3 regions of the Priestia sp. YIM B13486 genome follow, and region 2 is predicted to be linked to each of the others. Evidence: riboswitches for the same ligand, from Rfam matches in the RefSeq annotation. Region 2 holds a riboswitch; each other region holds the start of a gene.
The links. Region 2 has a riboswitch for cyclic di-AMP ahead of ACFX4G_RS21165 (potassium channel family protein). Riboswitches for the same ligand answer to the same signal wherever they lie in the genome.

Region 1: linked by a shared signal. The riboswitch ahead of ACFX4G_RS25270 (dicarboxylate/amino acid:cation symporter) and the one ahead of ACFX4G_RS21165 (potassium channel family protein) in region 2 are both predicted to bind cyclic di-AMP.
Region 3: linked by a shared signal. The riboswitch ahead of ACFX4G_RS27585 (glutamate/proton symporter GltT) and the one ahead of ACFX4G_RS21165 (potassium channel family protein) in region 2 are both predicted to bind cyclic di-AMP.

The regions. Positions count from the first base shown of each region.
Region 1 covers NZ_JBHZOZ010000015.1:87,470-97,352, forward strand. Annotated here, with positions in the region: gene ACFX4G_RS25250 (peptidase) at 1-292, opposite strand, end outside; gene ACFX4G_RS25255 (3-oxoacid CoA-transferase subunit B) at 306-968, opposite strand; gene ACFX4G_RS25260 (CoA transferase subunit A) at 953-1,654, opposite strand; gene ACFX4G_RS25265 (aspartate aminotransferase family protein) at 1,655-3,004, opposite strand; gene ACFX4G_RS25270 (dicarboxylate/amino acid:cation symporter) at 3,113-4,348, opposite strand; cyclic di-AMP (ydaO/yuaA leader) riboswitch at 4,529-4,683, opposite strand; gene ACFX4G_RS25275 (NAD(P)/FAD-dependent oxidoreductase) at 5,285-6,754, opposite strand; gene ACFX4G_RS25280 (ATP-binding protein) at 6,972-8,372, opposite strand; gene ACFX4G_RS25285 (YjcZ family sporulation protein) at 8,526-8,711, opposite strand; gene ACFX4G_RS25290 (hypothetical protein) at 8,803-9,228, opposite strand; gene ACFX4G_RS25295 (hypothetical protein) at 9,218-9,379, opposite strand; gene ACFX4G_RS25300 (DUF4397 domain-containing protein) at 9,594-9,883, shown strand, end outside.
Region 2 covers NZ_JBHZOZ010000009.1:119,344-129,226, reverse strand. Annotated here, with positions in the region: gene ACFX4G_RS21180 (peptidyl-prolyl cis-trans isomerase) at 1-738, shown strand, start outside; gene ACFX4G_RS21175 (Lrp/AsnC family transcriptional regulator) at 1,013-1,468, opposite strand; gene ACFX4G_RS21170 (carboxymuconolactone decarboxylase family protein) at 1,589-2,047, shown strand; cyclic di-AMP (ydaO/yuaA leader) riboswitch at 2,163-2,307, shown strand; gene ACFX4G_RS21165 (potassium channel family protein) at 2,432-3,091, shown strand; gene ACFX4G_RS21160 (TrkH family potassium uptake protein) at 3,095-4,414, shown strand; gene ACFX4G_RS21155 (YjcZ family sporulation protein) at 4,741-4,821, shown strand; gene ACFX4G_RS21150 (YjcZ family sporulation protein) at 5,009-5,095, opposite strand; gene ACFX4G_RS21145 (tetratricopeptide repeat protein) at 5,270-5,767, shown strand; gene ggt (gamma-glutamyltransferase) at 6,176-8,254, shown strand; gene rocF (arginase) at 8,691-9,590, shown strand; gene ACFX4G_RS21130 (amino acid permease) at 9,823-9,883, shown strand, end outside.
Region 3 covers NZ_JBHZOZ010000023.1:17,037-26,919, reverse strand. Annotated here, with positions in the region: gene ACFX4G_RS27615 (alpha-galactosidase) at 1-1,377, opposite strand, end outside; gene ACFX4G_RS27610 (hypothetical protein) at 1,397-1,942, opposite strand; gene ACFX4G_RS27605 (APC family permease) at 2,263-3,576, shown strand; gene ACFX4G_RS27600 (EcsC family protein) at 3,709-4,500, opposite strand; gene ACFX4G_RS27595 (DedA family protein) at 4,525-5,130, opposite strand; gene ytvI (sporulation integral membrane protein YtvI) at 5,291-6,322, opposite strand; gene ACFX4G_RS27585 (glutamate/proton symporter GltT) at 6,536-7,795, opposite strand; cyclic di-AMP (ydaO/yuaA leader) riboswitch at 7,902-8,041, opposite strand; gene ACFX4G_RS27580 (undecaprenyl-diphosphate phosphatase) at 8,315-9,139, opposite strand; gene ACFX4G_RS27575 (hypothetical protein) at 9,597-9,883, shown strand, end outside.

The DNA.
Region 1 (9,883 bases), on a different contig from region 2:
TCAAAATAATGGATTTCCCTCCGCCTTTCCCTTTTAACACGCCTACCACATTCGGACTGTCTCGAAAAGTAGAACGGTTGGAGGCAAAAGCTTCATGGCTGCGAAGTATTTTTTCGTCCGGTTCCCATATATCAATATCTAACTGCAGCTGTCGAAGGCGTTCAATAACAATTGCCTGCGCATGCTTTTCAGAACCTTGTACGCTTGCTTCTTCTACGAAACGCTTGAGTAAACGCACTGCACTTTGACGATGCTCTGTCATCCAGTTATGAATAGATTGCTGTATGTTCATGTAAGGGTCCTCCTTATGGTATCGTAATCAATTGATCACTCAGGCGAACTGTCGCTTCTGTTGAACTCAAAATATCCTCTACAGTATAAGGAGACATTAACTCTGTTAGAAGAAGCGCATCTTTTTCTACTTTAAAAACCGCCCGATCTGTAATAACTAATCCCACGCAGCCCGAAGCAGTCAGAGGTAAAGAGCACGTCTTAACCAGCTTCGGTTCTCCTGTCTTGCTCGTATGATTCATTAGCACAATGACTTTTTTCGCTTTTTGAGCTAATTCCATCGCTCCTCCCATCCCAGGAACTCGCTTACCTGGCACAATCCAATTAGCTAAATCCCCTTTTTCACTCACTTCCAACGCACCAAGAATGGTCATATCGACGTATCCTTTTCGAATCATCGCGAAGGCTGTAGCACTGTCACAGTATGAAGCCCCTTGAACGGTAGTTGTTGGATAGCCTGCTGCATTACAAACATTCTCATCTTCTTCACCTAAAGGAGGGGAAGATCCTAACCCTAAAATTCCATTTTCAGCATGAAACATCACATGAACAGCGCTTGGCACATAATTAGGAATAAGAGAAGGAATGCCAATCCCTAAATTAACAATCATGCCGTTTTGAATTTCAGCCGCAGCACGTTTTGCAATACGATGACGAATATCTATTCCCAAACCCATTTCCAATTCACTCCTTTCGAAGGGACAATATAATCCACAAATACACCTGACGTCATCACGTTCTCTGGGTCAATGTCCCCAAGAGGAACAATTTCATCCACTTCAGCGATAGTTATACGACCTGCCATTGCCATTAACGGATTAGTGTTTCGAGCGCTTTTATCATAAAGCAAGTTGCCGAATGGATCTGCTTTTTTTGCATACACAAAAGCAACGTCGGCTGTGAGCGGCTTTTCCACTAAAAATGTCTTGCCGTCTACTTCCACTTTTTCTTTTCCAAATTGAATAATGTCATTTTCTATTCCTACATCAATCAGTACTCCTCCGAGTCCAACTCCTCCCGCTCGAATCCGTTCAGCAAGCGTTCCTTGAGGAGAAAACTCAACTTCCAGCTTTTCTTCTGTCATCAGCGTTCCAGCCACTGGGTTCGACCCAATATGAGAAGCAATCAGCTTTTGAATTCTTCCTTGGCTTACCAATTTTCCCGCACCAATATGAGGAAAGCCTGAATCATTACATATCAATGTAAAATTTGATTTTCCGCTTTCAATCAGACCATCAATGAGAGAAGGCGGGCTGCCTACTCCTCCAAATCCTCCTATCATCAACGTAGCCGCATGATCCACGTATTCAATCGCTTGTTCCACAGTTGTGATCTTTTGAAATGAGTTTTCGACCTTTGTCACTCATTTCACCTCATTTCTCTGTTTTTCATTTTGCACTTCATGCAATGTTTTCGAAAGCAGATCGACCGCTTCATCAAGCTGACGATGAGTAATCGTAAATGGTGGCGCAATAATAATACCGTCTCCTTCTACTCCGTCTGTTCCTGCTTGTGAAGGATAAAGGAGAAGACCATTTTTTTGGGCTTTACTTATTACGCGTGCCGTCATATTTTCCGAAGATGAAAAAGGCTCCTTCGTCTTTGGATTTTGCACAAGCTCAAGACCAACTAGTAAGCCTTTGCCACGTATATCACCAATGATAGGGTAAAGAAGTTGAAGCTTCTTCAATTCCCCTACTAAATAGTCTCCTTTCAGCGCTGCTTCTTGAACAAGATCATGCTTTTCAATATAGGTTAAAACAGCTATCCCTACAGCGGATGACAGCGGATTAGCGCTTAGCGTATGTCCGCTCATAATTAATTTGGATCCGTTCATGATAGGTTCAATCGTTTTGCTGCTAGCTAACGTAACGGCTATTGGTGTATATCCTGCTCCTACTCCTTTTCCAAGCGTCATGATGTCTGGTTTAACTCCCCAGTGCTCATACGCAAACATCACGCCTGTACGCCCAACTCCAGTCATGACTTCATCCGCAATCCATAACACATCATATTTATCGCAAATTTCTCTTATCACTTCATAATAACCGGGAGGAGGTGTAAGCGCTGCTCCGGCTGCTCCTACAATGGGCTCTGTAATAAAAGCAGCAATATGTTCAGGGCCGGTTCGTTTGATAACTGTTTCCAATTCGCGTGCACAAGCAAGATTACAAGATGGATAGGTTTGATGAAATGGACACCGATAGCAATAAGGAGGCGAAACCGAAGGATAATCTTCAAGCAAAGACGAGAAGCGTTTTCGTCTTCCAACGTGCCCTGACATAGACAGAGCTCCTATTGTAATACCGTGATAGCTCATCCAGCGTGACAAAACCTTTGTTTTGGTTGGCTTTCCTTGCTCTTGAAAATGCTGAATTGCCGTTTTCATAGCCGTTTCAGTCGCTTCTGTCCCGCTGTTAACAAAAAAGCTCCACTGGAAATGATTGCTGCTTAATTCACATAGTTTCTTAGCTAAGGCTTCTGTTGGATCACTTGTAAACTGCGACCGATATACAAACGCAACTTTCTGTGCCTGATCGGTCATCGCATCAATAATTTCTTTTACGCCGTGTCCAATACTTGCTGTAACTGCCCCCGACGAAGCATCTATGTACCTTTTTCCATCTTGGTCGTACAAATAAATTCCTTTTCCATATGAAATAACTGGGTAGTCGTCGTCGAGCAGCGGCTTTATTACATGAGTTTTATTCATTTCCGCACTCTCCTTTCAAACATACACTCTTATTAAACTGTATGCTGAAACGAAGAGTTTCTTGCCAATAAAAAAAGCCCTAGCATATAGCTAGAGCTTTTACGCTTATTAAGCTGATTGCGTTACAGATTTATCGATACGCTTTGCTTCTGACTCAGCCACAATAACGGCACACGCAGCGTCTCCCGTAATATTTACAGATGTACGAAGCATGTCAAGCAAGCGATCAATTCCAATAATCAATCCGATACCTGCTACAGGCAGACCAACCGAACTCAATACCATTGCTAGCATAATGAGACCAACTCCAGGCACACCTGCTGTACCAATACTAGCAAGCACCGCTGTCAATACAACCGTCACAAGAGCACCCAGCGACAGGTCAACGCCGTATACTTGTGCAATAAAAATAGTCGCTACACCTTGCATAATTGCCGTTCCATCCATGTTAATGGTAGCACCTAACGGCTGAACAAAACTGCTGATGGACTCCGGGACACGAAGATTTTTTTGAGCCACATTCATTGAAATCGGAAGCGTTGCATTACTGCTTGATGTACTGAATCCAACTGTCATCGCAGGAGCAAAACCTTTAAAGAATTCAATTGGGTTACGTCTGGCCATAAGAGCGACTGATCCCCCATATGTTACGATCGAATGGATAAACAGTGCGAGCACGACTACAATCATGTACAGCCCCATCGCTTTAATTGCCTGCCAGCCTTGACTTCCGACTGCTGTTGCAAGAAGCCCAAATGTTCCGTAAGGAGCAAACTTCATCACTAGATTCACAAGGTACATCATCAATTCATTGCCTTGCTCAAGTAAATTGTAAAGCCCTTTTGTTTTACTTCCAAGCATCGTTATACCAAAACCGATAAAGATAGAGAAAACGATAAGTTGAAGCATATTCCCTTCAGCCATCGCTTGAATTGGATTGACTGGAATCATATTTAAGAATGTTTCTCCAACCGGCGGTGCTTTTTCGGCTTCAAAAGAAGCGTTTTTTGTATCAAAAGATCCAAATGTTCCTGGTTTAATAACAAATGCTAATAATAAACCAATTACAATAGCAACGGTTGTTGTCACTAGGAAGTACGAAACTGTTTTAGCCCCGATTCTTCCTAGTTTTTTAGGATCTCCTAAACCTGCTACACCTAACGTGATAGAGAAAAACACAATTGGTACAACAAGCATTTTAATTAAGCTTAAGAAAATTTGGCCAAGCGGTGTAAACAAGTACTTGTCCAGCGGAGCAAAAGCACTTGGAGCAAAAGCGTTAATTAACACTCCTACAATAGCACCAGCAATTAGCGCGATAATGATCTTTGTCGATAGCTTCATAGATTTACCTCCCGTAAATAAATTATATTAGAATGATTCTAACTACTATACTTATTTTACCATGCATTGAGAACGATAACACTCAAAATATACAATATATTAAAAATTTTCAGATTAATAGTTTAGGAATATTTTTAGCTATACAAAAAACCATGAGAATATCATGGTGTCATAGACCTGTTATTCCCTCACTGAATGCTTACGGAGTTAGCTGTCGGATTCGGGTACGTGAGTTACCCTACTTGATTCATTCAAGATTCACCCCAAGTACATTACGCACAAATATGGGTCCCCCGTTCTCTTATAAAACAAAAGAGATTAAGCAAATAATTTTCTTTAATATTTTTGCATGATAATAATTGTTACTTTAATTAAAATTCATTTTATATGTTTCTGTCAAGTTTTTATTCAAAAATAATGCATGATTTTATCATAAAAAGTTGATAATTGTTATATTTTAAAATTTTTACATCATATTTCAATAAACCACAAATACTTATTTAACAAGACTTACAATCTAATGGATAAAAAATTAATTCAAAAAATAGTTTGTAAAGTGAACTTTATTCTCATTAACTCTCATTCATAAATTTGCATAATTATTCTAATATCCGTGTACTTTATTGCTTTCATAAATATTTTACTCATCAAAAAATAACTCTTTTCAACTGTTGATTTTATCCTTGTATTGCTTGATATACCCTCCTTAAAATTCCACTGAATTTATTGATGCAAAGAAATGGACATTATCAATTCGCCTTATTGTATTTAATTCTGTTCACGATAGAAGGATGGATTCCGTCATACTTTTTAAAAAAGAGCGGGTAATTATCATATAAAACTATCGGAGTTGGAGCGGTACAAGTTCTTTACTTTTTACTTAGTCGCTCTCGTTATTTAACACATAAAAAAAAGAGGCCGTGACGGCCTCTTTTTTTATACAGTAACAGGTTCAGAACTTGCTTTGCGATTCTTTAATTTTTCAACAATGTCACGCGCTACCCACACACCGCACGCACTTGCCTGCGCGAGCCCTCGCGTAATACCAGCTCCGTCTCCTCCCACGTATAAACCAGAAATTTCAGTTTCAAACTTATCGTTTAACTTCGGACGGGCGGAGTAAAATTTCGCTTCCACACCGTAAAATAGCGTATGTTCAGATGCTAACCCAGGCGTTACATGATCCAGTGCTTCTGTCATTTCAATTAAGCTTTTCATCGTATTATAAGGAAGCACTAAGCCCAAGTCACCAGGTACAGCTTCTTTTAACGTTGGTTCTAAAAAGCCTTCTTTAATTCGAGTCGCTGTTGAACGACGGCCCTTTAAAATATCTCCATACTTTTGAACAACTAAGCCCCCGTTTGACAGCATATTAGCTAATCTTGATACTTCGTGCGCATATTCGTTCGGCTGATCAAATGGATCCGAAAATTTATGAGAAACAAGCAGCGCAAAGTTCGTATTTTGACTTCCAAGCTTCGGATCTTTGTATGCGTGTCCATTTGCTAACATAATACCTGAATGATTCTCTACTACCACATGTCCTGAAGGATTGCTGCAGAACGTTCTGACTCTTGTACCTACAGACGTATTGTAAATGAATTTCCCTTCGTACAAGTGCTTGTTGATTTCTTCCATAACAACGTTGGATGTTTCGACTCGAACGCCGATGTCCACTTGATTGTTAATCATTTTCAAACGACGTTTTTTTAGTAAGTCGCTCATCCACTTCGAGCCGTCTCGACCTGGTGAAACAACCACTTTATCAGCCGTAATTCTTTCACCATTCTTCAATTCGATACCGCGCACGATATGCTGACCGTCTTCTTTTTCTGTTATTAAATCGGCTACTTCCGTTTTATACTGCATATCAATTTTTTCTTTTAAGTATTCATAAATGCTTTTTAAAATTTCCAAATTTTGCTCTGTTCCTAAATGACGCACCTGGGCACGCAATAGCTTTAATCCTGCTGCGTATCCGCGTTTTTCAATTTCACGAACTTTATCAGTTAACGGATCCGTAATCGTATCGGTTGCTCCGTGTTTTAAATTAATTTCATCCACATATTTAATTAAATCTACCACCTGTGATTCAGATAGATAATCCGTCATCCAACCTCCAAATTCACTGGTGATATTAAATTTCCCGTCTGAATATGCGCCGGCTCCACCAAAACCATTTGTAATAGAACAAGCGGGCAAACAGCCAGCAAACTCTTTTTTGCCAACCGCAGGCGGACATTTTTCAATTTTTTTCTGAAGAATCGGACAATTACGTCGATAGATATCGTGTCCTTTATCGATTAATAAAATAGTTGCTTCCGGTAATTTTAACGTTAACTCATAGCAAGTAAAAATCCCAGCGGGTCCTGCCCCTACCACAATAACATCATAATTTGAGTTCATTGTACATTCTCCCATCATCTTTTTTCTTTGGGTAAAAGATAAAAGTTATTGACCGAATTTTCTTTTTTTATTATCATTCGGTTATTTTCTAGCCATTTGATAATATATCAAAAAAAAATCCTTTAGTCAACAATATACACGAACATTAAAATAAAATATTTAAAAAACATTCGTTTTTATTCCGAACAAATAAAAACCAGTGAACGAATAGCAAGCGCTATGAAATGTTCACTGGTTCTTTAATGTACGGAAGAGCAATTTCTACTTTTGTTCCTACTCCTACTTTACTCGCAAATGAAATATGCCCTTGATGCTGTTCGATTATTCGGTAGCTAATCATTAACCCTAGCCCCGTTCCTGTTTGTTTAGTGGAATAAAATGGTTCACCTAGCCGAGCTAAAGATTGCTCATCAATTCCACAGCCTTCATCCTCGATAATGACCATGCCGTATTCATTTCTTTTCTCAACGGTGACTTTAACTGTACCTTTGCTCATTGACTCAAGCGCATTTTGAATTAAATTAATAAAAACTTGTTTAAGCGCATTTTCTTCACAAAAGATTGTAATCTCATCACTAATCTCATTAATAATACGACAGTTTTTATAATTGGCGTGTGTATCTAATAGTAATGTCACATGACGTATGATTTGATTGAGACTTTTGGGGTGGTATGAGTTTTCAATTTTAGGCTTGGCCAGCGTTAAAAATTCTTGAATAATGGATTCGACGCGATTCAATTCTTCAAGCATAATATCATTGTATTCTTCGTTGTACTGTTTCGATGCTTTTAACAGCTGAATAAACCCTTTAATCGCCGTCATTGGATTACGAATTTCATGTGCTACTCCTGCCGCTAACTTGCTCACCATTGTAAGCTTTTCAGATTTGCTTGCCATTTCATCATATTTTTTTCGATCCGTTACGTCGCGAATAATATACTGAATGGCATCCTGTCCTTCAAACTTAATTTTGGTTGCCGAAGATTCAATAATGACAACTCCTTTTTTAGTCAATAGTTTCACATCAACACGCGGCCTCACGGACATTCCATTCATCAGCTGAACCATTCGTTCTTTTACGATTTCTAAATGTTCGGGGTGAATAAAATGAAGCCAAGGACGCCCGATATACTCTTCTTTTTTCTCGCCGCCAAGAAGTTTAACACCAGCAGGATTCAAATATTGAATTCGGCCTTCTCTTGTTACAATAAATGCATCTTGACTTTGCTGGACAAACTGCTTATATTGCTTCATTTTTCGAATGACTTCCTCTTGTTTTTCAATACTTGAGGAAAACTCTTTCCACTGAACAACTAAGAGCGGAATATCCCCTTCCGTGCGCTGAATATGGATGTGCATCGGAAACTGCTGATCTACTTTTTTCTTAAGTAAAACAACTTCTTCCTCTTGCTTTCTTAACGGTTCCACTTCATGCTTTTCAATAAAAAAGCGATTTGGCTCTTCAAATACATTACAGGAAAGAAGTCGTTCTTCCGTCGTTTTAAAAAGGTGGCAGCACGCTTCATTTAAAATTTGAATATCTCCATCCATATTCATTACGAGCATTGGTGTAAATGACATTGAAAATAGCTGTTGAAATACTTTTTCCTTTTCCATATATTCACCTTCGCTTATTGAGTTACTAGCTATAGTATAATATGGTAAATGTTGATTTGGCAAAATTTTTTTATTATTTAAATAATTTATATGTAAGTTTGTCCTTTTCTATCTGTTATAAAAAGCTCGCACATGCGAGCAAATGAGGCCTAATCAGCAAAAACAGGTGCAGCCAATGATGATTAATAAAATAAATAGCACAACAATTAATGCAAATGACTGACCCGTTCCGCAATGATGATAACCGCCAATTGGATAGCTAATTGGATAGTGGCAAGTATCATATAGGTGGTGATAGCCTCCGTGATGGCATGGGTCGTAACAATCGTAGTTATACATAGCAATCTCTCCTCTTGTTTTTTTTATTCATTTCGTACACTGTACTTTATATGCATTAGTTGATTGTCCTGTATGTGCATTCGCCCATTTTTCACTTTCTCTTACGCCATATTCGCCTTTTCGGCTGCAGCGTATACGAAAACAACAAAAGTAAAATACTTCCCATTACCAGTAACGTAGTAAGCTCTTTCATAAATCCAATAATGCCCCCTATATACGGGAGATGGTATGCGTAGCTTCCAATCACTTTAAAAGAAGCAGGCAAAGAACCTCTTTGAGCTGTAACCAGTACATCAAGCTCTTGATTATGGGCCAGTACAAGTTCATTCTTTGAAGAAGATGATTCGTCTCTAAAGACAACTATATCTCCGCGATGCAGATGGTGATAATCCGTTTCTTGAACGGTCACGGTGAAACCAAATAGACTTGGAACTGTACTAACAAATAAAAATGTAAAGCAGATAGCATAAAGAACAAGTACATATCGAAACGCAGAAAACATACATTTATTGATCATAGGTAATCAGCTCAATTCGCTCGGTTACTTTATTTAGCGCGGGGGTAATGTGAATAAATGAAGTAGAGCGCTCTGTAAATTGAATTAAAAGTAGCAGCAGTAAAAAACTTAACATAATTAACCGTAGCATCCGAGCATAAAAATCGCGCATGCTCTCACTCCTTTTTTCTATACTAATTTCGGTCGTACAATAAGCCTTCAGTCAATAATTTGATTCAGTATATGCACATAGAGGGCATTTGGCTCATTGTTTCTTCTTGGAGGTCTCGGGAGTGATCAGTGATCGGCATAAATTATGAGTTTTAGCATATGTTTGGTTACGTATGGAAATGTTTTTATACTCCGACAATAAGGGAGCTGAACATATGGCTAATTATTCCTTTGATCAATATATTAAAAAAGCAATGAAATACGATTTTCTAGCTAACTACTATAAGTATAGTGATCCATCTAAGCATATTCATTATTATCAAAAGCATTTGTACTATATCCAGCAGGCCATCTTAACTTCTTCTGAAAATACGAATCTGCGCGTAAATCCGCCGCAAATTCGTATACTTCACGCTTCTCCAGATTCTCCATCTGTAGATATTTATATTAACAACAAACGAGTGATTCGTAACTTAACTTATAAACAAGAAACAGATTATATTGA
Region 2 (9,883 bases):
GCTGAATTCAACCGTTTTTTAGCCGTTGAAGGGTTCTTAAATCCAGATGCTCCGCTAAATGATACAAGCTACCGCAAAGAGTTATTGCGGCAGCTTGTTATGCAAAAAATCTTAATTTCACATCTAAAGACAAGCGATAAAGTACAAAAACAAGTCGAGGATATGTGGAAGCAAATTAAACGCTCATATGACGAGGATACAAGAAAACAAGGTTATGAAGTGTTAAATATTCGTTCCAGTGATGTAACCAACCAGCTAACGAATCAGTTTAAATTAGAAGAATATTTCCGCAAACAAATTACGTCTGATGAACTAACTGCTTACTATAAACGTATTGAAAACGATCTAACGCGCGTATCTTTTACGCAGCTGGCTTTTTCCACTTTACATGATGCCGACGCCGCTGCGGCTGAACTGCAAAAGGGAACATCTCTTCAGGACGTTCAAAAAAAATATGCTGAATTCCAGACAGTCAGCAAAATAGAGAATGCTGATAATCTAAAGCTTTCAAGTCTATCTCCTTCTTTTATAGATGTTTTAAAAAAACAGCACATCGGAGAGAGTAGTGAGCCCATTAAAATGGGTAAAGTCTATTATATTCTTATTTTAAAACAAAAAGATAAAAAAACGGAATCAGAAGTCAAAGAAGAAATGATGAAAGAACTTGTTTTGAATCATAACAACCGGTATATCCAGGATCAACTGCCAAGGTTTCACGTGACTTTTAACCTTAGGTAGTTTCCTTTTATATAGATTGATTGTTTTCAAAAAACAAGCAGGTAAAAGAGCTTTCTATTAATAGAGAGCTCTTTTACATTTTTAAGTAGACAGAAATGTCGGCACCTGATAAAATGAAGTTGTAAAACTTTCATTATTCGGAAAATTTATACCCTCCAGCTTTGGAGGGTTATTTTTTATGCTGTTGGACGAATAAAAGAGGCTGGGACAAAAGTAGTTTAATGGAAAGAAGATCCGAACGATGATTCGTTCGGATTTTTTCGTTACGTTTCAATCACTTTTCATCTTTTAAATGACTCAATAATGCAGGAGCCATCTTCACATGAGAAAGGGCGATGTGTGAAATCGTTTTGGCATAAGGTGTAATTTCGTTAATAAATTGTTCGAGTATGTGCAGGTGAGGAAGCTGAAGCTTTGTAATAAAGCAGGCTTGCCCGGCGATGCGTTCACAGAATAAAGCGTAGGGATACTGAGAAATAAATCGTTTAAAACGCTCGTGCTCTCCGTTTTTCATCGTTACTTCAATAAAACACGACACGGGCAAATGCAGCTTTTCATAATCAATATCAATCGTATACCCTTTTATAACGCCAAAGCTCTCTAGCTGCCTTACTCGCTCTGCCACCGAAGGAGGAGACAAATTAATTTGTTTTCCTAGCTCTCGTAAGGAAAGGCGGCTGTTTTGCTGCAGCGCCTGCAAAATCGATAAATCAATTTCATCAATTTTCAATTGAAAACCTTCTTTCTCATTAACGTTTCATTTGATTAGTAATAGTAGATAAAATGTTTTATATGTAATCTGAAATTTCCATTTTTCTTACTATAATAATTAAAAAGGAGTGAGTGAAAAATGGCAAGAGTTTTATTAGCAAACGAAGAGGGAACAAATTTTGAAAAAGCATTGAATTTAATTCCGCATGTAAAAAGATTGTACGATGAGCTTTACGAAACGCTTTGGAACAGCGGTATAGTAGAAAAAGAGACTAAGGAAAAAATGAGGCTTTACCTAGCAGGTGTTAACGGCTGTGAGACATGTATGAGCATGTCATATGTAGGCGATGAGACGCTTAATCAAAAAGTGTTAAGAGAAAAAGAGCTGGAAGAAAAAGATCGACTGCTGTTTCGATTTATTGATGTATACCGGGTGCGTCCAAGGGAGTTGACGGATGCTGATATGGATCAATTAAAGAAATTTTACAGTGATACGCAGCTGTTAGAGCTTTTAGCTGTTATTAATTTATTTGATCAATTTCACAAAATGATTGTCAGTTTAGATTTATATGATTTTTGCAGCTTGCAGGGCAAGTGAGGTCTTCCCTAAAAATATCTTGACAGACAAAATCCACAGGAGTAAGATAGCTTTCGTGAAGTGAAATGTATCATGAATCGAATCGATTATTCTAAAAAATAGATCATAGACATTTGAATAAAAATCGCTTAATCCATTACGGAGCGGAGGACCCATTATTTACGCACATATTGTGCTCCGGGGTGAATCCTTAAAAAGGTAGGGTTACTCTTAAAACCCGAACCCGACAGCTAACTTCGCAAGCGTTTTGAGGGGGAAGAGTGTGAAAAAACACAGGAGCCTTCCTGTGTTTTTTTGCGCTTTTTTTAAGAAAAAGATGTAATTTTTTAGAAAAAGTATAAGCTAAGAGAACACACAGCAGTTGAAGAAAGGAATAAATACATTATGAAAAAACAGTTTGCTGTATTGGGATTAGGTCGTTTTGGAGGCAGTTTGGTTGAAGAGTTTGCTAATCTGGATGTGGATGTGCTCGCTATTGACCGCAATCAGGAGGTAGTAAATAAATTTAGCAACTCAGCTACATATGTTGTGCAGGCGAATGCAATTGATGAAGCTAGCTTAAAGGGGCTAGGTATTCGCAATGTTGATCATGCTCTTATTTCGTTTGGGGATGATATCGAAGCGAGCGTGCTCGCAACGATGCTTTTAAAAGATATGGGCGTTAAGCAAGTATGGGTAAAAGCAGTGAATATGTATCATCAAAAGGTGCTGGAGAAAATAGGAGCGGACAAAGTCATTCATCCTGAGCGCGATATTGCTAAGCGTATTGCTCATCACGTGGTGTCAGAAAAGATCATTGATTACATTGAACTGTCAAAGGATTATAGTATTGTCGAAATTGTCGCCTCTAAGAAACTTCATAATAAAACGCTGTTTGATTTGAACATTCGTGCCAAGTACGGCTGCAACATTATCGGCTTTCAGCGAAAAGACGGGGAAATGGTGATTTCGCCTACCGCGCATGAAATAATTGAACAAGGAGATATGCTGATTGTTATCGGACATAATCGCGATTTGAACCGTTTTGAAGAAGAAGGAGTTTAACTTATGAAAAAACAAATCATTAAACTCACCCCTCCGCAGCTGCTTGTCTCCATTTTTGGCGGAGGAATTATTATAGGTGCTCTTCTATTGATGATGCCTGTTTCTACTACTGAGCCCATCCGGTGGGTAGACGCCCTTTTTACGTCTACTTCCGCGATGACAGTAACCGGCTTAGCCGTCGTAGATACAGGTACACGTTTTACCGTCATTGGTCAAACGATTATTATGCTGTTAATTCAAATAGGCGGTCTTGGCATTATGTCATTTGCCGTGTTGATTTTTATGATGCTAGGTAAAAAAATTGGATTTAAAGAGCGTATGCTCGTTCAGCAGGCATTAAATCAAACGAGCATCGGCGGAGTTGTCCTGCTAGTTAAAAGACTGTTTATCTTTTCATTTTTAATTGAGTTTGTTGCACTTATCTTTCTAGCGATACGCTGGGTTCCGGAGTTCGGATGGTCTAAGGGGCTGTTCTTTAGCTTGTTTCATTCGATTTCGGCTTTTAATAACGCAGGGTTCGGACTATTATCTGACAGCCTGGTTCAGTATGTAGGAGATCCCATTATTAACATAACGATTTCTTTTTTGTTCATTATCGGTGGATTAGGGTTTACCGTCCTTGCAGATATGTGGGTAAAAAAATCCTATAAAAAGCTAACGCTGCATTCGAAAATTATGATCATCAGCACGTTTGCGATTAACGTGGTTGCCATGCTTTTTATTTTTTTCTTGGAGTACAGCAATCCACATACGCTCGGAAGTTTGTCATTAGGAGACAAAGTGTGGGCATCTTATTTTCAAGCTGTAACGACACGTACAGCAGGTTTTAATAGTATCGATATAGGAAGTTTGCATGATTCCACTATATTTTTAATGGTTATGTTAATGTTTATTGGTGCAGGAAGTGCTTCAACAGGAGGCGGTATCAAACTCACGACGTTTGTGGTGATTATTTTTTCTGTATGGGCATTTTTACGAAGCCGGGAAGATATTGTGCTATTAAAGAGACGACTTCTTCCTCTTCACGTGTTTAAGGCACTAGCCATCACGATGATTTCAATTATGTTTGTATTTGGGGCCATTTTCCTGTTAAATATTTCGGAAAACCTGCCGTTTGTAAAAATTATGTTTGAAGTTGTTTCTGCATTTGGAACAGTAGGTTTATCGATGGGAGCAACTCCTGAACTTTCGTACTTTGGACGCGTGATTATTATCTTTATCATGTTTTTAGGAAAAGTGGGGCCATTAACGCTTGCGTTTTCATTATCTAAGCAAAAGCGTGAAGCCGTTCGTTATCCAAATGAAGATATAATGCTGGGGTAGAAAAATCGCCTTCGATGAGGCGATTTTTTTATATTATTTATACGTTCAAGACATATAAGAGGTTACGCACAAAACAGTTGCGATGAATAAAAAGAAGGCAAAGACAAGAACAATGGGCAATTTAGAATGTCGGCGCATTAAAGGCCCCCCTTTTTTATAGTAAAAAAATCTCTTACTATATATAACGAAAGAAACAAAAATATGATTCACTTTTTTGACGAAATTTGAAGGTTTTTCTCGTTAAAAAAATCCGCACCCCTGTCCTAAACATTTTGCCAAGCTGTTGCATACACTAAAAGCAGATAACAGGAAGTGAGGGATGGTACGTGGGAAAACAAAATTTTGCGTTAATCGTTGTGTTATTTGTTTTACTTGTTATTGTAGGTGCGTCTGGCTTTCGCTTTTAAACGTTAACTTTATTTGCGCATAGCCCCCGTCAAAAAGGGCATACTAGGCGGAAGTAAAAACCAAAAATTTCTTCAATATTGCCGAACAATGAGTTCCTCTACTCATTCATCTAATCGGTATGTAGCCATGCGAAAGCATGGTTTTTTTTGAAATAAGAGGATGAATGATGTTCATCCCCTCTAAAAATTAGTAGTAGCAAGAACATCCTACGATTACTAATAGAATAAATAAAACAACGATAAATGAAAAACCAAAACCGCCTTTTGCGCCCATATGTGTAACCTCCTTTAATAAAATTCTCTATATCCTATGTACTAATTGGGTTAACTGATTGAGAAATTTGCCTATTTTTTAACGGTAACGATCTTTTGAGAAAAATGAAGAACACTTACTTTTTTCATTTGTGCAGAAATCCTTTATGATAAAGAGGAAAAGGAGGGCAAAGTGGTGGGAATACATGTAGAATACGTCATGAATCAGCTAGAAGAGGGTAAGTGGAAAGAGATCAAACGTGAAATTCAACAAGAAATGAAGAAAAAACCTCAAGCATCTGATTTGTACTGTTACTTAGCGGTTTGTTTAGCAAAGCAAATCGAAGAATCAATTATTTTTGAAAAAATGGTATTAAATTTAGAAATGGACAGAGCTCTTCATCAGGCACTAACATTAAATCCATCTTCAAGCTTGGCGCACTTCGTTCGAGGAATAAAATACCGGGAAACTCCGCTTATGTTTGGAGGGAATTACGAAAAATCGCTGTCTTACTTGCAGCGGGCACAAGATCTTGGTTTTGAAGGGGTTATGCTGCCGCTCGAACTCGCAAAAACCTATATTCAATTAAAAGAAATGGAAAAAGCGAAAGAACAAATTGCTTATGCCCGGGAAATCAATCCTACTCACGGGGATATTAAAAAAGTCGAAAACATGCTGCAAACAGGACGGTGAATCAAAAGTCCTGTTTTATTTTTGGTTTTTAGGAAACATATGCTGATTTTCATAAAGAATTGCTTTTTATATAACAATAAGAATATTTATAGAAATTTTAAGAAGTGCATGTAAGTCCAACGACTTCTTAACTGCTAGATTTTCTACATTATTAGAGCGTTCAGTCTACATAATTCCAAAAATAGTAAGAAACTATCAGCCTATGGATAAATTGTTAGAAAATATAGATAATTGTAAATGAATAGAGAAAAGTTAAACATGCGACTAACTAAAAAAAGCAAAGGTCTGATTTACTTTGCTTTTTATTTATACACATATGTAAAAAATATCATAATAAACCAATTTATTCTTTGTGAAATCCATCGTTTCAGACGATGTGAAATAATGTATTTGAAGGAGGAGACCCAGGTGAAGGTTATGAAGATGTTGGTTATTGCATTATTTAGTTTAAGTTTAGTTGTCACACCAGCTGCTGCTGAAGTTCCGGGTGTCGACCATTCAATGAAACGAGGTGCTACACAAGGAATTGTAGCGGCATCTCACCCGCTGGCTGCTGAAGCGGGCAGGAAAGTTTTAGCTGAAGGCGGAAATGCTGTGGACGCGGCAGCTGCTATTCAATTATCTCTCAACGTTGTGGAACCGATGATGTCAGGTATCGGCGGCGGCGGCTTTATGATGATTTATGAAAAAAAGAAAGATAAAATTACGATGCTAGACAGCCGTGAAATGGCACCAGCTGATGTCACGCCTAAGCTGTTTTTAGATTCAAAAGGAAAAGTCATCCCTTTCAGTAAGCGTCACATAACAGGAAAAGCAGTTGGAGTTCCTGGTACGCTAAAAGGAGTAGAAACAGCCCTTAAAGATTATGGAACAATGGACTTATCAGATGTTATTAAACCAGCTATTGCTCAAGCAGAACAAGGAATCAAAGTAAATTGGTCGATGGCTCAGTACATTGATGAAAATGTGGACAAGCTTGAAAGATACCAAACGGCCGGTAATGTATTCGTGCCGAATGGCAAGCCGTTAAAAGAAGGAGATAAGCTTGTTCAGCCGGATCTTGCTAAAACATTAAAGCTTATTCAAAAAGAAGGATCAGACGCTCTTTATAAAGGAGAAATTGGAAAAGCGCTTGTTAAAGAAGTTCAAAAACGCGATGGAAGCATGACCATGGATGATTTGAAAAATTACGTTGTAAAAGAACGTGAGCCGGTTAAAACAACTTACCGGGGCTACGATGTGGTTAGTGCGGCTCCTCCTAGCTCCGGCGGATTAACCGTTCAGCAGATTTTAAAGCTAATGGAAGGTTATGATGTAGAAAAAATGGGTTCCAATACGCCTCAGTATTTGCAGCATTTAACGGAAGCGATGCACTTAGCTTTCGCGGATCGCGCGGCGTATATGGCAGATGAAGACTTTTACGAAGTGCCGAAAAAAGGACTGTTAGATGAAGATTATATTAAAGAACGTCGTAAATTAATTAATCCAAACAAAGCAACGCCTAATGTCAAAGAAGGAGACCCTTGGAAATATGAAGGAAAAGAAAATCCAAATAAAGCAACAGTAAAGGAAGAAAATCCAATCGGCCAAACGACTCATTTCTCTGTTGTAGACAAATGGGGAAACATGGTTTCTTACACGACTACCATTGAACAAGTTTTTGGTTCAGGAATTATGGTTCCTGACTACGGATTTATGCTCAACAATGAAATGACGGATTTTGATGCCACTCCGGGAGGCGTGAACCAGGTTGAGCCTAAAAAACGTCCTCGAAGCAGCATGTCTCCAACTATGCTGTTAAAAGACGGAAAGCCGTTCATGGCAATTGGCTCACCGGGAGGCCCAACCATTATTGCGTCTGTAGCAGAAACGATTATGAATGTTATTGACCATAAGATGCCGATTCAAAAAGCGATTTTAACACCTCGTATTTATTCAGGCGGCTATCCAACCGTAAGATGGGAACCTGGCTTTAGCCAAGATACAATTCTTGAAATGATGGCTAAAGGACATGCGTTTGAAGAAAAGCCTGAGCATATTGGAAACGTTCAAGCGGTTATCTATGACTATGAAACGGGGAAAATGTACGGAGGCGCTGATAATACGCGCCAAGGCACGGTATTAGGAGTAGACGCAATTAAATATGTATCCAAACAGCCAAAACCAATTAAAGAAGAGAAAAAAGGAGAGTTTACAGTTGAAGTCAACCGTGCCGTTTATCCATTTACTGATAAGCAAGTGAAGCTGATTGATGGAAAGCCTTACGTTCAATCCGATCGCCTGCTGTTAGGCTTAGGCGTCATTGATTCGAGTGACTTAAAGCTGTATAAACCAAATCATCACTCTTATTTATCAGTTATCAAAGTAGCCAAATCACTTGGCTACAAAGTGAAATGGGATGACAAAAAGAAAGTGGTCTCATTAGAAAAAGATCCTGGTGAAGACGATACAGGCGATGATGAAGACGGAGACGTTATTACAAATTAAAAGAGAGACTGGGACAAAAGTATTTTAGGTGAAGAAAAATCCGAACGATGAATTGAGATTCTTGATGAAGAATCCAACTCGTTCGGATTTTTTTATGGGTATGACAAATGTAGGTTTTCTGTGTGTAGTTACTTCTAGCTGTTGAATGGAATTTATTATGTCGCATCTCTTTTTTATGAAAGCAAATAAAATTGGCGATTTTAAACCAAACGACAAAAAAATTGGCGTGGTTTGCCAAAAAGTTGTAGAAATCGACAGTTTTTTTGGCGTATGTAAGAAAACCCGTGATAAAAAGACTGATAGAATGCTACAAACAAAGTTGGCATCATTTTTGCATAAGAAATAGATGAGGGGCTGTATCAATGAAAAAAATACATAGTTAAATAAACACCTATGTTTACTTCACACAAAATAAAATGCAACGGAGGTATAGAAAATGAAAAAAGACATTTCAATTATCGGTGTACCCATGGATTACGGACAAACAAGAAGGGGTGTAGACATGGGGCCGAGCGCGATTCGCTATGCAGGCATGAATACACGCTTAGAAGCTCTTGGCTATACCGTACACGATGAAGGCGATATTAAAGTAGAAATTAAAGAGCGGGCAGACGTAGATAAAAATACGAATTTGAAAAACTTAGCGGCTGTAGCCAGCGGAAATGAACAGCTTGCTGCACGAGTTGGAGAAGTGAGAGAGCAAGACCGCTTTCCGTTAATATTAGGCGGAGACCACAGCATTGCAATTGGAACGCTTGCAGGAGTCGCGAAAGGTTCAGAAAATTTAGGCGTTATTTGGTATGATGCTCATGGTGATTTAAACACCGCTGAAACATCTCCATCAGGCAATATTCACGGCATGCCGTTAGCGGTGAGCCTTGGTATTGGACATCCTGTACTTTTAAATATTGGAGGGTATACCCCAAAAATTAAACCTGAAAATCTAGTTATTATCGGTGCACGCTCATTGGATGATGGTGAAAAAGAGTTAATTAAAGAAAAAGGAATTAAAGTGTATACCATGCATGAAATTGATCGTTTAGGTATGACGCAAGTGATGAAAGAAACGATTGATTATTTAAGCGGTACAGACGGCGTGCACCTGTCGCTGGACTTAGACGGCTTAGATCCGGATGATGCACCAGGCGTAGGTACACCTGTAAAAGGCGGCATCAGCTACCGAGAAAGTCATTTAGCAATGGAAATGCTAGCGGAAGCAGACATGGTTACATCTGCTGAATTTGTAGAAGTGAACCCCATTTTAGATCAGCATAACAAAACTGCAGAAGTAGCGGTTGCGTTAATGAGTTCATTGTTTGGCGATAAGCTTTTATAAGAAAGAGCTACTTAATAGGTATCGTGTAGAAGAAAATCTGTTATGATCTAATAAACGTTCATGCAGGGCTAAGCGGCTGCCATCCTCGCTACGGGGCTGGCGCCATTTGAAAAACATCCGGCATTAATGGACTTCAGCCATGAAGAGCTACCTAGTAAGCGGCTATAAAAACAAAATAAACCTAAAAAAATGAAAGCGATTTCATTTTTATGCAGCAAAGGGAGGAAATGGGATGAATATTCCACAGGGACAGCCAGGAGAATTAAAAAGAACGATGAAAACAAGGCATCTTT
Region 3 (9,883 bases), on a different contig from region 2:
ATAATTCACTACTTCTTCTCTTGAAAAATCAAGCACATATTGATTTCGTCCATGAGATTGATGACGATTTGGCACATGAATCAACCAATCTGGATGCTTTTCATACAAGTCGCTTTGCTTTGAAATCATTTCGGGTTCAAACCATAACCCAAAGTCCATACCTAAATCCGTTACTTTTTGAGCCAATGACTTCATACCGCCCGGAAGCTTATTTTTATCTACAAACCAGTCTCCAAGAGAAGTTGTATCATCGTTACGCTTGCCAAACCAGCCGTCATCTAATACGAAAAGTTCAACGCCCAGCTTTTGTGCTTCTTTGGCAATATGTACAATTTTCTCTTCGTTAAAATCAAAGTACGTCGCTTCCCAGTTATTAATTAAAACTGGCCGCTCCAAATCCCGCCATTTTCCTCTAGCTAGACGCTTGCGATAAAGCTCATGATACTCTTGGCTAAGTCCGTTTAGACCGCTATTTGAATAAGCCAGTACTAGTTCTGGTGATTGAAAAGTTTCTCCACTCTCTAGTCGCCACTGAAAATCAAAAGGATGAATTCCCATCGTTATTCTTGATACATTATAATGATCTACTTCCACTTGTCCAAGAAAGTTTCCGCTGTATACAAGACTAAAACCATACGCTTCTCCACTGTGTTCAGTTGCAGCTGGATTTTTTAAAATTAAAAATGGGTTTTGCTGACTGCTGCTTGTACCTCTCGCACTAGAAATACTTTGAATACCAGGCTGAAGCATTCGTGTTTTCACGTGTCTTTCTCGAATCCACGCACCGGAAAGCTGAACCATCTCATAATTTGATGTAGGCAAATCAATGCTGCCGCTCATGATACGCAAAATATCGACTGGTTCTTCTCCTCTATGCTCAAATCGTGAGTGACGCGTAATAATATTTCGGTCTTCGTAAACGGTATACGTTAAAATAAGTGATGCATTGAGCAATTTATCAATCAGTTCAACTTCTACACTTGTGGCTTCACTCTCTTCTTCTACATATGTAGCAGGTAAGCCTTTTAATGGCTTCTTGCCTTTGTAAATTTTATGGTTATCGTATTCAAAATTTGTGATTCGGCTTCCGTTTTGCTGAAGAAGTTGATAGGCTGGCTCTCTGAAGTCTGTTGTTCCATAAGAAGGATACTCTTGTTTGATTGTTTCAAGAGAAAATGCTAGTTCTCCTTCATATACCGAAGCGCTAGCTCCTCTTGTTTCTACACGTAAAAAATGCTGAAAAGATGAACGGTGCTTAAGCTTTTTTCCATAGTACAAGTGACCGAGCTGCCCGTTTCTCAACACTGAAAAGATATAACTTACATCGCGTCCCTGCAGGTGAAATTCCTTTGTACCTTCATTAAATAAGATCCCCATTTTATTCCTCTCCTTACCATCAAATATCTAACGAGACATTTCCTTTTTCATCTATTGCCGTTGCATGCTCAAAAGCAGATGCTAGATTAATCTCTTTTCTCTCATACCATTTCGCTAAACCTTTGAATAACTCTTCTGTTTCAACTATTCTTGTGTCTACTCGCAGTTCAGTTTCATAGCTATGAAGAGACCAAGTGCTTTCACTAAATAAGGTCATTTCTACATCTAAACACATGTCTTTCCAATTAGGAGCACACAGAATAGGATGACGTATGTCTGAACATGCAATGGTGTAGCGGTTAGAACCATTCTTATTCATAAAACAATGAACAAAAGAGGCATTCACATCGCCCTTACTAGTTTGTAAAGATTTATACAGTTGGATATCTAACAATGGAACGCTCCATTTTAATTTCATTTTTGGAAGAATTCTTTTTTTAACCGACTTGACCGTTAATTTAATAAAGTAAACACCATCTTTTTTTGTTTCATCCAATACGACATGCACACCTGGTTCCTTGTTTATCTCCAAGTTTATATAGGGTGTAGCAATCACTTCCTTCATCTCCTTCACCATCATTCTTAATTTTGTACACCAACAAAAATGTAACCGCATTCAAAAATTTATTTTCGTATTTATTACAAGTAGATCACCTAAACGAAGCTTTTTTACTTTCTTTCATTTTATGTAAAATACTTTCTAGACTCAATGGTAAAAATCAAAGTGAAAAAAAGCATTTTTTTGCTTTATCTAGTAATCAATTAAATGCTCTTTATCTCTTAGCCCGCAATTTTCTCTTCTTTTTCAAAAAAAGATGACAAATTTAATAATATAGTATAATAATAAATAATGCAGAATGATTATACACAGAAAGGATGACAAATATGAATCATGAACCTTCTCTTCTTAAACAACTAAAATTATGGCATATCGTTGTGATAGGGTTAGGCTACATGGCACCTATGGCCGTTTTTGATACATTTGGCATTGTAACTGAATCAACAGATGGACATGTTTCAGGCGCTTATGCATTCACGTTGATCGCTATTTTATTTACAGCCATTAGTTACGGAAGGATGGTAAAAGCTTTTCCCGGAGCTGGTTCCTCTTATACATACGCACAGCAAGTAATGAATCCAAACATTGGTTTTTTGGTAGGATGGACGGCTCTTCTTGATTATCTATTTCTGCCAATGATTAATGCGCTTTTGACAAATATTTACCTAAGCTCTCTGTTTCCAGGTGTTCCAAAGGCCGTATGGATTATCAGCTTTGTTGTCATCATGACCATAATAAATATTTTCAGCGTTCATTTAACCGTTTCTTTTGGTACGCTATTAGTTGCTTTTCAAATTTTAGTCGCTATTATCTTTATTATTTTAAGTGCTACAACTCAAGGCCAAGAGCTATCATTTAAACCGTTTATAAGTGAATCGGCCTCTATATCTCTGTTATTAAACGGAGCAGCTATTTTATGCTTTTCTTTTTTAGGATTTGATGCTGTAACCACTATGGCCGAAGAAACACTTAAGCCTGAGAAAACCATTCCTAAAGGGATTCTTATTATTGCGTGTACGGGAGGCGCCTTATTTATCACGGTTTCTTACTCTGCGCAGCTTCTTTTCCCTTCAGCCTCTTTGTTTCATGATTTAGAAGGTGCATCAGCGGAGATCGCTTATAAAATTGGTGGCCAGCTTTTTCAATCTATTTTTGTAGCAGCGGCCTTGACTTCAACTATTGCTTCTGGACTTGTCTCACATATGAGTGCATCAAGACTTCTCTATGCAATTGGGAAAGATGGTTATCTGCCTCGGGGAATTTTTGGCTATATTCACCCTAAAACAAAGACGCCTGTTTGGAACGTAGTGATTATTGGTGGCCTCTCTTTAATTTCACTAGGTCTGTCTCTTGAAAAAGCTACCTCTTTAATTAATTTTGGTGCTTTAATTGCGTTCAGTTCAGTGAACATAGCGGTTTTTATCCATTATTTTATTCAACAAAACAAACGATCTCTCAGTGGATATATTTCATATGTACTTATGCCTTTACTCGGCAGCTTATTTTTATTTTTTATGTGGCTTAACTTAGAAAAAACATCCTTATTTATCGGTATTGTATGGAGTATAATCGGAATTATTTATTTACTGATTGCCAGACGAAAAAATACTATTACCATTCCTACTTTTCATTTTGATTAAGGAAATAGACTTAACACATGAAAGCTACATTTACTATACCAATGGAAAAATCCGAACGTATTTGATTCTCAACCAAGAATCAAACTCGTTCGGATTTTTCTTCAACTAAAATACTTTCGTACCAGTCTCTTTTTATTTTTGCGATTGTGAGACTTTTTCCAAAATACGTCTTTTACGATAAAGCATCATTCCAACTTCCCCTATATCGCTAATTGCTTGTTTGTTAATATACGCTCCAAATACCATTCCTGCTATAGGAATCATTTGGAACAGCTTTTTCCAGCCCAAGTTGTCCCTGTAGGTTAGAAACACTTCTCTCCACCCTTGCAGCTGCTGCAAGCTCTGCGTTCGATTTCCGCTTGCTAATTCTTCTAAAATCGCACGTTTCCCTACAATGTCAGAAGACGAAAACTGCATGCATTTGACCATGAAAATTCGTTCCTCTTGCTCAGTGGGGTCGTAACCATAAGAAACAGCCACTTCTTGCAGTGTCTTAAGTGTAAGCCCTAATACAAAAGGAACATCAATAGCTAGTGTAAAAATCCCGCCTATACCGGTTGTAGCTCCTTGAAGCTGTGCATTCTTTTTTCGGACTTCAATAAAATGCTCTGCCAATTCATCCATTTCTTGCAGAGATAAATGCTGAATATCCTCTATCGAAAGCTGTTTCTTTTCTTGTAATTGTGCTGATGCTTTTTCTAGCGTGGCAGACGTATTAGCTAAATACTGGCCTCCATTATCAACATACTTAGCAATTTCATCTAATAATTTTTCTATTTTTTGATGAATGAACTTTGGCGTTACTTTATCTAAAGCTGAAAAAGGCAAACGAGCCAGCCGCTCCCAGAAAAAAAGTCCTTTTTGGTCTTTCTCCCACTTTTCAATTTTTCGTAACTCTACTCTTAACTGCTCATACTCTGACATATCCTCACTCTTTTCCTCGATTTATCAGCTCTGCCCTACTTGTTTATTCCGCACATATTTAATGATAAAAAACAGTGCAATTAAAACAACAATTCCGATTCCAATAGGCTGCATATATTGAGACACAATCGGCCCCACCTCTTTCCACTTAGGTCCTAACTTATATCCTAAATATACGTAAATAGCCGTTACTGGAAGCATCGCCACAAATGTATAAATAGAAAACAGCCATACATTCATTTTTGCCATCCCGCACGGAAAAGAGATAGCCGTGCGCACTCCTGGAATAAAGCGTCCAAAAAAAGCAACCCCGCTGCCGTACTTATTAAAAAAGCGATCGGCGGCGTCAATTTCTTTTTCTTTCACCAAAAAGTATTTTCCATATTTTAAAATCAGCGGTCGTCCACCGTAACGTCCCAGTGCATAAAGAGTCAACGGTCCACAAACACCGCCTACTGTACCTGCAAGGATAGCCAGATACAAGTTCATATCACCTTGGTACACCCAATACCCTACTAAAGGTAAAACAAGCTCTGCCGGGACAAACTCAAACGTTAATGCTAGAATTACGCCAAAATAAGAGAGCTGTTTTAGCGCTTCAATTAAAGAAAGTAAAACCGACTCTAACAAAAATTCTCCTCCTCATGTCATTAAATCTAAGACTGCAAAACTATAATTTAGCCGATTGATAGATAAAAACCAACGCGGCATAGTTTTTTCCTTTCCCTCTTTACGTATTACGTACTACAAAAGTTTCAATAAAAAAAAGCGCTAGTTTTATCCAGCGCTTTTATAGTTTAAAGTTAATTTGAATAATACCTACTTTACGAAGAGCATCGTATAAAATAACTAAAGCCGGTCCTAAAAATAATCCGACAAAGCCTAAAAGTTTAAATCCAATGTACAAACTAACTAATGCAGCCAAAGGTGAAATACCCATATTTGTAGAAAATACTTTTGGTTCTACTACACGTCTTACTACCGTAATGACTCCAAATAGAATAAATAAGCCGATTGCTAATGAGTCATGCCCTTGCGTAAGAGCAAAAATCCCCCATGGAACGAGCACCGAGCCCGTCCCAAGGATTGGTAAGATATCGACAATTACAATTAATAAACTAAGCAGCGCGGTATACGGAACATCTAATAACCAAAGCCCTACATAAGCCATTACAAACGTCATGACACTTAAGATAATTTGTGCCTTAATAAAACCAACCCCCGCTTGGATAAGCTGAGTGATGACAACTTGTAGCTTATATTTCGTTTCTTCTGTTAAAAATGACTTAATTTTATTTTTAATAGCAGGCAGCTCAAGGCTGATAAATACAAGCGCTACTAAATAAATAAGAAACTCTAGTAGAAACCCAGGAACAGTAGCAGCAAAGCTAATGATGATTTCCACGGTACTTTTTAATAGAGAATCTAATGAATTTACGGTTTTTTCAAGCGTGCGCTCGATAGAAGAAATCACTTCTGTAGGAAGAGCGTTTGAATAGTATTTCCACTTAATAATAGTTGGATAAATCGCGGTTTCATAGATTTCTTTTACAAAGGAAGGCGCTATCTTTGAAAGAGCAACCACTTGCGTAACGATTGTCCGAACAATAAAAAATCCAATAAGTATGAGCGAAACAACATATAAAATGAAGGTCATAAGCACTGCGTAGACTCTCTTCATTTTAAAAGATTGATGCAATTTTTGAACAATACCCTCAAGCGCTAATGCTGTTAATAAAGCAAACACAATCGGTAAACTGTAAGGGATTAACAAACATACGATTACTATCGAGGCGATGACCCATATTCGCTTTTTCCACATACTCTACTATCCCCCAACTAGCTAAGCTATCTCTATATTTATTGATAAAGAAAGGAACCAGTGACTGCTTTTATGTAAGAATAAAATTTGGATATATTTATACCTGATGTTACATATTATAGGGTCAATTTCCATAATAATAAAGGAATTATTATGAAAAAAGCTACTTATTCTAATTTTTTGAATAGAATAAGTAGCTTTTTAATTTATAAATTAGCCGGCTCTCATGACCTCTGTACCTTTTTTAGGGTCAAATTTGCCTTCAGATTTAGACATCACAATTGCTGCTAGTGTGTTTCCTACTAAGTTAACAACCGTACGTGCCATATCCATGATTCTGTCTACTCCAGCAATGAAGGCTAATCCTTCTGCCGGAACGCCGATTGTTCCAAGAGTAGCCAGTAATACAACAAATGATGTTCCTGGCACCGCAGCCATTCCTTTAGATGTAACCATCAATACCAGAATGAGCGTCAGCTGTTGAACGATCGTTAAATCAATACCATACACCTGCGCTAAGAATAACGCTGCAATCGCTTGATAAAGAACGGAACCATCTAGGTTAAATGTATAACCAATTGGTACAACGAACGATACGATAGCTTTTGGACAGCCCATCTTTTCAAGTTTTTCCATAATTCGCGGAAGAACTGTCTCAGAGCTAGATGTACTGTATGCTAACAACAGTTCATCTTTCATATAGCGGAATAAGTGGAAAATGTTAATTCCTGCCCATTTCGCAATTCCTCCTAATACAACAAGTAGGAAGAAAATTAACGCTAAGTAAACTAAGATAACAAGCTTTCCTAATGAAAGGAGTGAATCTAAGCCGAATTTTGAAACTGTTACACCAATTAAAGCAAATACACCAATTGGCGCCACTTTCATTACAAGGTTTACCACGTGAAACATTGCGTGAGAAACACCGTCGAAGAATTGTACAACTGGCTTTCCTCTTTCCCCAATTGCCGCTACTCCTAGTGCAAATAACACTGTAAAGAAGATAATTGCTAGCATGTCTCCTTCAACAATTGACTGGAAAAAGTTTGTCGGAACAATGTGTAAGAAAGTTTCAGCCACTGACTTTCCTTCTTGCTGTTCGGATGTTTCAACGTATTGTGAAATATCACTCTTCTGTGCTGAATGAATGTCTACACCTTGCCCAGGATGAAAAATATTAGCAACCAATACACCGATTACAATTGCAAAAGTCGTAATAATTTCAAAATAGAGAATGGTTTTAACGCCGAGCTTTCCGACCTGTTTGCCGCTTCCTGCTCCTGCAACTCCAACGACTAAGCTTGAGATAACAATTGGAATAACAATCATCTTAATTAATCTTAAAAATAGGTCTCCTAGCGGCTGTAGGTATGTTACTACACGCGGATCGTTAAACCAAATTACCCCTACAAGAACACCGAGGATTAATCCGGTAAAAATCTGCGTAGCCAAACCAAAACGAATTTTTTTCATAGATGTACCTCCCCAAAGATGTATGACATTTGTATATACTTTTCTGAAAAAACAAAAAAAGACTATTCTTAAGAAAGAACAGCCTTTTACTTACGCTATTTTGGGCTCTTTCTCTCAATAAAGCAAACGGGGTTAACTGTCGGATTCGGAATTGAGAGTTTCCTACCTTTTGTAAGGATTCACCCCAAGGCAGCTTTACTGCCGATAATGATTCCCCCGCTCTATACGATTAAGCTTATTATTCAGTTTTTATAAAATTAAAACGATCTATACGTTGTCATACGTTTTTTACAGTCAATAAAACTAAACAGAAGTCTTACTTTTACTTAACTTTATACTGCACAAATATTAATTTACTATTTTTCGACACGTTTTGTCAATACCCATGTTTATAAAACGCTTTCAAAAGGCGATAATATATATTTATACAAAAAAGCTATTGCAATGTTGCAATAGCTTTTTCTTGCTCTTTGAGTCTCTATTAGAAGTTTAAGGGACTAAAGAACACGCATGTTTATTTTATAAAAATACAAAATATAGAATAGCTGCTAACACAATTCGATATAGTGCAAATGGTACTAATTTGATACGATTAATTAATTTCAGGAAAAAGCGAATAGACACCAGCGCAAAAATAAAGGCGCTGATAAAACCAGCAATAAAAAACGGTAGTGCATCTGATGTGAAATACTGCCAGTTTTTAACCAATGAAAGTCCACTTGCTCCTGCCATGATTGGCACTGCCATAATAAATGTAAAATCTGCCGCTGCCTTATGGCTCATTCCAAGAAGAACCCCTCCTGAAATCGTTGAGCCTGAACGAGAAAAACCTGGCCAAAGAGCAATACATTGAAACAGTCCTATACCCAGTGCTTGTCCATAAGACATTTGGTCCACCGTCTCTACACGCGGACGTTTAGGTCCAAACAAATCTGCTAGAATCATTAATACAGCTCCGACTACTAAGCCAATTAGCACCGTATTTAAAGAAAACAAATGTTCATCAATGTAATCATCAAACAAAAGACCTAACACTCCTGCGGGTAACAGACCAACAATTACTTGCATTAAATTCAAACGATTTGTCGGTCCAATTGGAGCGGCTGGCTTTTTTCCCAATCCTAATAAATTAATGAAACGATCTTTAAAAATAACTACTACTGCTAAGATCGACCCTAGCTGAATAACAATTTTAAATGTATTAGCTACGGGAGATGAAAATAATTCTTTTGAATTTAACCACAGGTCATCCACAATAATCATATGCCCAGTTGACGAAACAGGAGCAAACTCTGTTAAACCTTCTACAATCCCTAAAATGATTGCTACAATAATTTCCCACATAAAGCTATATACCTTGCCTTTCTTTCAAATTAATAAGCTTATCGCTTCGTTTTCCATGCTCAACTATTTTCCTATTTTGACACTTGCTTTTTTATCATAATTGTTAAAACTATGAAATACAATGTGTATTTGCAAAAAGATAAGAATCTTTAATAATTTGTAATAAAAACCTTACATGCTATAACCAAAAAACAAGATATCAGCTTTTATTTGTTTTAAAAAGCAGTCGCTATGTTCGGTATAAATTCCGGGTCCTTAGCTAAAAATGAATCATCTAGACTATTTTTCTTTAGTGTGAAAAAATGACTAAATCATTATGTTTTTTCCATCCCCTTTACTGTCATCTATCATTTTAATCAACTAGTGCTTGCTTATACGACATATCCCCTAAGTAATTTGAAACTTTTTTCTCTCTTTTCTCGTATATAGTAGTATCTTTTTTAGGAGGCTTTTTACTATGAATGGAAATGTACGTACAATGAAATGGGTCACTGCTGGGTATGAAGCCTTGCTGGGAATTCCTTTAATTGGCGCGGGGATTGTTATGGGCTTTAGTTATACTCCTCTTTTTATTGGATTTATTCTTCATGCTATCACACTCATTTTAGCTAATAGACGAGGGTTATCTGCGTATGGAAACATACTAGGGATTGTTACTTCACTGGTTGCTTGGATTCCATTTTTAGGGTTTGTTATGCACATTATTACAGCTATTGTGATTGCAATCGATGCTGCTAGACAACG